DNA from 2 places in the Paenalcaligenes sp. Me131 genome. Region 2 is predicted to be linked to the other one. Evidence: predicted binding sites of a transcription regulator. Region 2 holds the regulator's gene; the other holds the start of a gene.

Region 1 (4,432 bases), on a different contig from region 2:
ACCTGTTCTATAGGCATCACACCTAATAAGCTGCTGTCTAAAATTGCCTCAGAATTAAACAAGCCTAATGGCTACACCATTCTGAGCATGGACGATGTGCAAGGTCGTATTTGGCCTTTGGCCGTTAATAAGATCAACGGGGTAGGCCCCAAAGCACATATCAAGCTACAAGAGTTAGATATACATACTATAGGTGAGCTGGCGGCGACGCCCCCTGCTCTGTTACAGCAGCACTTTGGTTTAAGTTATGCACAGTGGTTAAGTCGAGTGGCGCAAGGTCAGGATGAACGCGAGCTAGACCTTAGCCCCGAGCCTAAGTCTATTAGCCGTGAAACTACCTTTGAGCGCAATTTGCACGTGCGCCAAGATAAGCAGACCTTATCGGCGGTATTTAAGCGCTTGTGCCAACAGCTAGAAGCCGATTTACGGCGCAAAAAAGTGCGGGCACAAACCATAGGCATCAAAGTACGTTTTCATGACTTTAGTACGGTCACACGCGATCGCAGCGTAGAGATGCCGGTGGTGGATGCGGCAGAGATTCACGCGGTGGCGGGTCAGTGTTTGCGACGGGTGCCGTTTGATAAACCGGCGTTGCGTTTATTTGGAGTGAAAGCTAGCAATTTAGTCCCCGAAGACGAAGCAAGGCGCTGGGATGAAGCACCGCAACAATTGTCGTTGTTAGGCTGGGAAGACGAGCAAACTTCGTTTTAATGACCGTGGTGTGGCGCATGCGTAGCGTCTGTGTGCCACATAGGCGGCAAACACGCAGTTTCTCTTGCATTTCTGCGCTGTAGCGGTAAATTATATGCATACTTGCATGGTGCTTTTACCGTGCGCGCTAATGCCTTTGTTTACGTGAAACTAAACAAGGGCTTTTGTCCATTGTGGGTGCACGATTTCACCCACTACGTTTTTACCTTATAGGGTTTGCCGTTATGCAATTTGATCGGTCCGGTGCCAAGGCGCTTATGGATATTACAGCTCGCCCGGAGCTGGTTTTTGTTCGAGGTCAGGGTTCCTGGCTGGAAGACCATAATGGCAAACGATACCTGGATATGATTCAGGGTTGGGCAGTGAACGCGTTGGGTCACAGCCCTAAAGTGATCGTAGATGCGATGCACGAGCAAGCGCAGAAATTGATGAACCCCTCCCCTGCGTTTTACAACGAGCCTTCCATGGCGTTGGCAAAACGTTTGACCGCCGCATCGTGCTTTGATCGCGTGTTCTTTGCGAACAGCGGTGGCGAAGCTAACGAAGGCGCGATCAAATTGGCCCGTAAATGGGGCAAAGTGAACCGTAACGGTTCCTACAAAATCATTACTTTTGACCATGGTTTCCACGGCCGTACCATTGCGACTATGTCTGCATCCGGTAAAGAGGGTTGGGACACCATGTTCGCGCCTCAGGTAGACGGTTTCCCTAAAGCGATCCTGAACGATATTGACTCGGTTAAAGCACTGATCGACGACAAAACCGTGGCCGTGATGTTGGAGCCAGTACAAGGTGAAGGCGGTGTGATTGCTGCCACCAAAGAGTTCATGCAGCAGCTGCGTGCTCTGACCCGCGAAAACAATATGCTGTTGATCGTGGACGAAGTGCAAACAGGTATGGGCCGTACAGGCAAAATGTTTGCCTACCAGCATTCTGAGATCGAGCCTGACATCATGACCTTGGCTAAAGGCATTGGTGGCGGTATTCCGCTGGCAGCATTGTGTGCTACCGAGTCTGCATCGTGCTTCGCACATGGCGAGCAAGGCGGTACGTATGGTGGTAACCCTGTGATGGCGGCGGCTGGCTTGGCGGTATTTGATACCTTGGCAGCGCCTGGTTTTATGGAATCCGTACAAGCGCGTAGTAAACAACTGTCTGACGGCTTGAATGCGCTGAGCAAAAAATGGGGCATGAATGGCGAGCGCGGTATGGGCTTGCTGCGTGCGCTGAAAATGGATCGTCCTGACGGTGCAGCGATTGTGTTGGCTGCGCGTAACCGCGAACCACAAGGCATGTTGTTGAACGCGCCACGTCCAGAATTGCTGCGCTTTATGCCTGCATTGAACGTGACCGAAGACGAGTTGGCATTGGCCTTGTCTGAGCTGGATGCGATCATTACTGAAGTACGCAGTCGCTAAGCGCTAGGCCCGTTTAGGGCCTAATCCTTACTTTTTGTAGGGATAAGTGAACGCTATATAGTCAACTACATATTGAGCAGTATCAAGCTTTGCTCATTCTCATGCGTAGGCTGGCTAAGCACCCCAAAACCCTTAATACCTGATGGCTTATAGGCTTGAAAGGATTAAGGGTTTTCTATATAGGTACTTTCATCTACTAAGGTAGTGTTTAGTATCTATAGTTGGCGTAGGGGCCACCACTTACTCTGACCATAACGCACAGAACCGCACTGATTTTTACAATAAATCAAAACGTTGCGGAACGTGTACGCAATGATGTCAGGAGAGTTCTATGAGCCCTAGTCCAGAAGCCAACACCGGTGCTACACCGCGCCAGAGCATAATCCGTTTTTTCTCGCGCAAAGCCCGGGCAGAATCCCTGCAACCGGCTACTCAAGCCACTAGTGTGTCCACTTCAGGCTGCAAAGGGGCTGCGCTTTCCTGCGCGAGCCAAGCGTCGCAACCCGATGCAGGTAGACGCGCATTCTTGCGCGGTATTCCCGTGGTGACAGCCGCCGCAGTTGCCTTGCCCGCACCGGCAATGGCAGACGAGCAAAACAAACACCGTTGGGCCATGTTAGTAGACGTACGCAAGTGCATCGGCTGTCAGGCCTGTACGGTGTCCTGTATTCAGGAAAACGCCGTGCCTGAAGGCAGCTTCCGTACGGTGGTGTCCACCTATAGCGTGGCGCTAGAAGGTGAAGACCAACCTGCCGGCACCTACGTGCTGCCCCGATTGTGCAACCACTGTGATAACCCACCCTGTGTGCCGGTATGTCCGGTGGGTGCGACCTTCAAACAAGAAGATGGTTTGGTACTGGTAGACAGCGACCGCTGTGTGGGCTGTGCGTACTGTGTACAAGCCTGTCCTTACGATGCGCGTTTCATCAATCACAGCACGGGAAAGGCCGATAAATGCACCTTCTGTGCGCACCGACTCGAAGCCGGCTTGTTACCCGCCTGTGTGGAAACCTGTGTGGGCGGCGCCCGTATTTTTGGTGATCTGAATGATCCCGATGGCGAATTGAACCACTTGCTACAGGCATCCAAAGATGAACTGAAAGTGTTGAAACCTGAGGCGGGCACAGACCCACAGGTGTTTTACATAGGGCTGGATGAGAAATTCCAGGGCAAGGTAGTGGGTGAAGCTGCCTTGTGGAAACCTCGCCATACGTCCATCTAAGTTCTGGAGCCTGCTATGTATACCCAAATTGTAGAAACCATCAACGTTTCCCGCGAAGTGGCTTGGTTGCCCTGGGCGGTACAGTACTTCTTTCTGATTGGCCTGTCGTACTGCGGGTTCCTGCTGTCTTTGCCAGGAGTTATGTTCAAACGTCCCTCATGGAACGGGATTTCTAACTTAGCGTTAGCGGTGGCCGTGATCTGCGGTATTAGTGCTCCGGTAGCCTTGCTGGCGGACTTGCACCAACCCGGCCGTTTTTTGAATTTCTATCTGCACTTCAATCCTAAATCGTGGATGGCATGGGGGGCGGTATTTATCCCTGTGTATGTGGGTGGTTTGTTGCTGTATGGCTGGTTGGCATGGCGTCCGCTGTTGGCTAAAACGGGTGCGCAACCTACACGCTACGCTCCTATCGCCAGATGGTTGTCCTTAGGTGGCCATGAAAGCCGCGCCGCGCTGAAAATTGCTGCGGTGATCACGACCATCGGTGCGATCTTGGTAGCGCTGTACACCGGTGCTGAAGTGATGGTGGTAGCGTCTCGCCCACTGTGGAACACACCGTTATTGCCCGTGCAGTTTGTAGTGACCGCCATGGCTGGTGCGCTGGGTATGGTGCTGATTTTCAATCGCATGATGTCCAGACCTTCCCCCCTGATTGTGCAGAAAGCATCGCGCTGGTTGGCGGTTAGCCAGTTGTGTGCACTGTTGGTAGGTGCAGTGTGGTTGGCGATCGCGTTGAGCGGCTTGTCTCCCGTACACAGTGCGGCGTTGGCGGAAGTTGCACCCGCCGAAAACTGGCGCTTGGCGGCAGCATGGGCGGTATTGGCAACAGTGATTACCTTCTTGTTGGCATGGAAACGTCCCGGTTCTGGTTTGTTGATTGGTTTGTTGGCCCTGCACTCTACATGGATGATGCGCTGGAGTATTTTCATCGGCGGCCAAGAAGTGCCTAAAACCGGTGCAGGCTACTACAGCTACCAGTTGCCCTTGGGGCCAGAAGGATTGCTAGGCATTGTGGGTACAGCAGGTTTGTGGGTGTTTTTGTTCATCGCCCTGACCTCATTGCTGCCCTTGAATCAGT
Region 2 (4,432 bases):
AGCTCGGTTTTACCCACGCCGGTAGGCCCTAAGAACAGGAACGAACCATAAGGTTTAGATGGGTCAGCCAAACCAGCACGTGAACGTCGGATCGCATCCGCCACCAACGACACAGCTTCGTTCTGACCTACCACACGCTCCTCAAGGTGCTGCTCCATGTTCAGCAGTTTTTCACGCTCACCTTGCATCATGCGAGACACAGGAATACCGGTTGCACGTGATACCACCTCGGCAATTTCCTCAGTACCTACCTGAGTACGTAACAGCTTAGGTTTGTCTTCCAGCTTGTCTTTAGACTGTTCGGCAGTAGCCAAACGGCCTTCTAACTCGGGCAACTTGCCGTACTGCAGCTCAGCCAATTTATCAAACTGACCTTTACGTTGCAGTTCAGCCATTTCCGCTTTGAGCTGCTCAATTTCTTCCTTGATAGACTGCGTACCTTGTACAGCCGCTTTCTCGGCTTTCCAGACTTCCTCAAAATCGTTGTACTCGCGTTGCAAACGCTCCAGCTCTTCTTCAATGGTGGCCAAACGACGCTGTGACGCATCGTCAGTTTCTTTACGCACGGCTTCACGCTCAATTTTGAGCTGAATCATGCGGCGATCTAGCCTATCCATGACTTCAGGTTTTGAGTCAATCTCCATACGAATACGCGCAGCCGCTTCATCGATCAAGTCAATCGCTTTATCCGGCAAGAATCGGTCGGTAATGTAGCGGTTAGACAGCTCAGCAGCAGCCACAATCGCTGGGTCAGTAATGACCACACCGTGGTGCAACTCATAACGTTCACGCAAACCACGCAGAATCGCAATGGTGGACTCTACATCAGGCTCATCCACCAGCACTTTCTGGAAGCGACGCTCTAACGCGGCATCTTTCTCTATGTACTGACGGTACTCATCCAAGGTCGTGGCACCTATACAGTGCAGCTCACCACGGGCCAGCGCTGGTTTCAGCATATTGCCGGCATCCATCGCACCTTCGGCTTTACCTGCACCAACCATGGTATGGATTTCATCAATAAAGAGAATGGTTTTACCCGCGTCTTGAGACAATTCTTTCAAGACAGCTTTCAGACGCTCTTCAAACTCACCACGGTATTTAGCACCCGCTAACAAGGCGGCCAAATCCAGTACCAACACACGTTTGTTTTTCAGGTTCTCAGGCACTTCGTTATTCACGATACGCTGAGCCAACCCTTCCACAATTGCTGTTTTACCTACACCTGGCTCACCAATCAGCACAGGGTTGTTTTTGGTTCTACGTTGCAAGATCTGTATAGAACGACGGATCTCATCGTCCCTACCAATCACCGGGTCTAACTTACCCAGACGAGCACGCTCAGTCAGGTCTGTGGTGTATTTGGACAACGCTTCTCTATTGGCATCGCCTTCTGCGTCACTCACCGATTCACCACCGCGCACAGCATCAATCGCGGCAACCAACGCTTGCTCGTTTAGACCAGCTTCTTTTAATAAGCGGCCAGCCTGCCCTTTATCTCGGCTTAATACCAACAAAAATAATTCGCTGGCAATATAGGTATCACCACGTGAGGTGGCTTCTTTTTCCGTTAATGCCAACGCACTTTGTAGTTCGCGGCTAATATTTAAATTCACATCCCCAGATGAAATCTGAGGTAATGCATCAATTGCTTTTTTAACTTCGGCTTGTAAACGCGGCACGGCCACACCTGCACGCGCCAATAGACTGCCTGCTCCGGAATCCACGTCAGCCAACAATGCAGCCAATACGTGTACAGGTTCCAGATAAGAATTGCCCTGTTGCAATGCCAAGCTTTGCGCATCAGCCAAAGCCTGTTGAAATTTTGTCGTTAATTTATCAATTCGCATGTTGCCTTACTCTAGGTAATGTGCAGAATCTTGCGATGAGTATTCACAGACTGCACCAGTTTAATTTCGCTTGACTTATAGATGATGACATCTGGCCAAACTTCAAGAGCCTGTTAAAATCATTTATGTGTTTATTTGCATTTTCTTACATTTATTGCAACCCACTAAAATAAAAGAAAAAGCAAAATCCTTGATGTTTCAAAAAGAGCTTTTAAATACGCTAGAATACTAACTATGGCACTTCACTCCGAAGTGCGAATTTTATGCTGCGTTTGAAAATAAGCTCTCATTACGGTCTTTGTACCTAACTGTTTTCAACCGCAGACGCTTTCTATGCAAAAACGAATCTCTGTCAGTCACGATGCTATACGTTGCTCATCCTGCATGCTGAATGAAATCTGCTTGCCGCTGGGGATGTCCAACCACGACCTGCAGAAACTGGATGAACTGGTCAAAGAACGCATACGTTTGACCAAAGGCTCTGTCCTGTTCCACCTTGATGATGAAGTAGACGCCATCTATGCCTTGCGCACAGGCAGCATCAAGACACAACTGGAAGACGCATCCGGCCAAGTGCAGATTACTGGCTTCTTGCTGCCGGGCGAAATTATTGGCATGGATGGGTTATTAAATAACCGCCATGTCTCTCACTCTATCGCACTGGAAGACAGTGAGGTCTGTGTGATGCCGTTGAACGAGCTAGATAAGCTGTCATTGCAGCTTCCCATCTTGCAACAACAACTGCGTCGCCTAATGAGTAAGGAAATCAACCGTGCTCATACCCTGATCATGAACTTGGGCGCATTACGCTCTGAACAGCGTCTTGCCGCTTTCTTGATCAACCTGTCGCAACGCTTGTCTACCTTGGGCTACTCCCCTTACCAGTTCATTTTGCGCATGAGCCGTGAAGAAATTGGTAACTTCTTGGGCCTAACACTAGAAACGGTTAGCCGTCTGTTCTCACGCTTTGCCCGTGAAGGCTTACTGCGTATACAACAACGCGAAGTCATGATCCTAGACCTGCCTGCGCTGCAAGCAATGGCTGGGGTAGACTGCTAAGCCACAGACCTATTGGCAAGCCTTCAACGTCGCAACGCTTAAGGCATCATAAAAAAATCCCACGTAACAACGTGGGATTTTTTATTGCTGCGTAGTGGCTTTACTCTGCTTCTACTACGGCAGGAGCCTCAGGTGCTTGATCTCTGGTCACCACCAAACCACGCTTCTGCCCGCCATCACTAATCTCTTCGCTTACCCCTGTAGGTTGCAATACCAAAGCGATAGTGATCGCGCAGCCAACCATAGCCACAAATGGGCCCGCCATGAGAATCCACGGCCAAGGCTCTTTAAACCACGGTTGCGTATCCAATTCCTGATCTATTGCATTTGCCATGATAGGTCCTTTATCGTGTGCGCCTTAGCGAGGCACATAAAATCGTGTTTTCTCACTGATGAATTCTTCACCAGACTCAGCGTTTGCGGGTTTTCGAGCAGTAATCACAATATCGTGCATACCTTCTTTCAAACCAGCTTCTACCGGAACCCGTACGTGTACAGGAATCAACTCGTTCGTTGCTGATGGTACGACTATTTCTGCACTACCGCTGTTCACTGTACTAATCGTGATACCTGGGAAACCTTCAGCCTCTAACTCAATACGCATAGGCTGCTCGGACTTGTTCATCATTTGCAGTCTATAGATATTCTCTATGTAGCCGCCAGGAATCTCACGCCCCATTACCCCACGATCACGGATGACATCCATATGCAGATCATTACGGGCTACCAGCGAATAGGCCGCTGCCACAGTAATAAGGCTCAAGATTGCAATATACACCAAGATACGAGGCCTAAACATGTGTCGGCGTACCTGAGACTGGCTCAAACGCTCGGTAATAGCGCGACCAGAGGTATAGCGAATCAGCCCTTTGGGGTAATCCAGTTTCTCCATCACATCATCACAGGCATCGATACAGGCCCCACACCCAATACACATGTATTGCAGCCCTTCTCGAATATCGATGCCGGTCGGACAGACCTGTACACAGAGCGTACAGTCTACACAGTCCCCTAAGCCCGCTTCTTTGTGGTCTACCTTTTTAGAACGTTTACCACGAGGCTCACCACGCACGTGGTCATAACTCACCACAAACGTGTCGTCATCCACCATCACGCTTTGGAAACGTGCGTACGGGCACATGTACTTACAGATTGCCTCACGCAGAAAGCCTGCATTCCCCCAGGTAGCAAAACCGTAGAAGAACAACCAGAACCACTGCCATGGACCCAATGTGAAATCTAGAATCTGCGCGCCTAACTCGCGAATAGGTGCGAAGTAACCGATAAATGTAAAACCAGTCCACAGCGCAATCACTATCCACAAGAAATGCTTTGTGGCTTTGAGACGCAGTTTTTTAGCACTCCAAGGAGCCTCATCCAGACGGATGCGAGCCATACGGTCGCCTTCCACCTTGCGTTCAACCCACATGAAGATTTCGGTATATACCGTTTGCGGACAGGCGTAACCACAGAACAAACGCCCTGCCATTGCGGTAAAGAGAAACAGCGAGAATGCCGACAAA

The links. Region 2 encodes FNR, which switches genes on or off when oxygen is low (the NO sensors DNR and NnrR bind a similar motif). Its sites were predicted from a motif close to TTGATNNNNATCAA; they were not measured.
Region 1: dsrO (sulfate reduction electron transfer complex DsrMKJOP subunit DsrO) is a predicted target of FNR. The motif match lies at 2,202-2,215, and genes of this name have one in related genera.

The regions. Positions count from the first base shown of each region.
Region 1 is NZ_JBKQGY010000003.1:603,467-607,898, reverse strand. Features, by position in the region: gene dinB (DNA polymerase IV) at 1-711, shown strand, start outside; gene ACLPHM_RS14480 (acetylornithine transaminase) at 936-2,129, shown strand; gene dsrO (sulfate reduction electron transfer complex DsrMKJOP subunit DsrO) at 2,461-3,351, shown strand; gene nrfD (NrfD/PsrC family molybdoenzyme membrane anchor subunit) at 3,367-4,432, shown strand, end outside.
Region 2 is NZ_JBKQGY010000001.1:153,459-157,890, reverse strand. Features, by position in the region: gene clpB (ATP-dependent chaperone ClpB) at 1-1,850, opposite strand, end outside; gene fnr (fumarate/nitrate reduction transcriptional regulator Fnr) at 2,184-2,909, shown strand; gene ACLPHM_RS00800 (hypothetical protein) at 3,010-3,243, opposite strand; gene ccoG (cytochrome c oxidase accessory protein CcoG) at 3,268-4,432, opposite strand, start outside.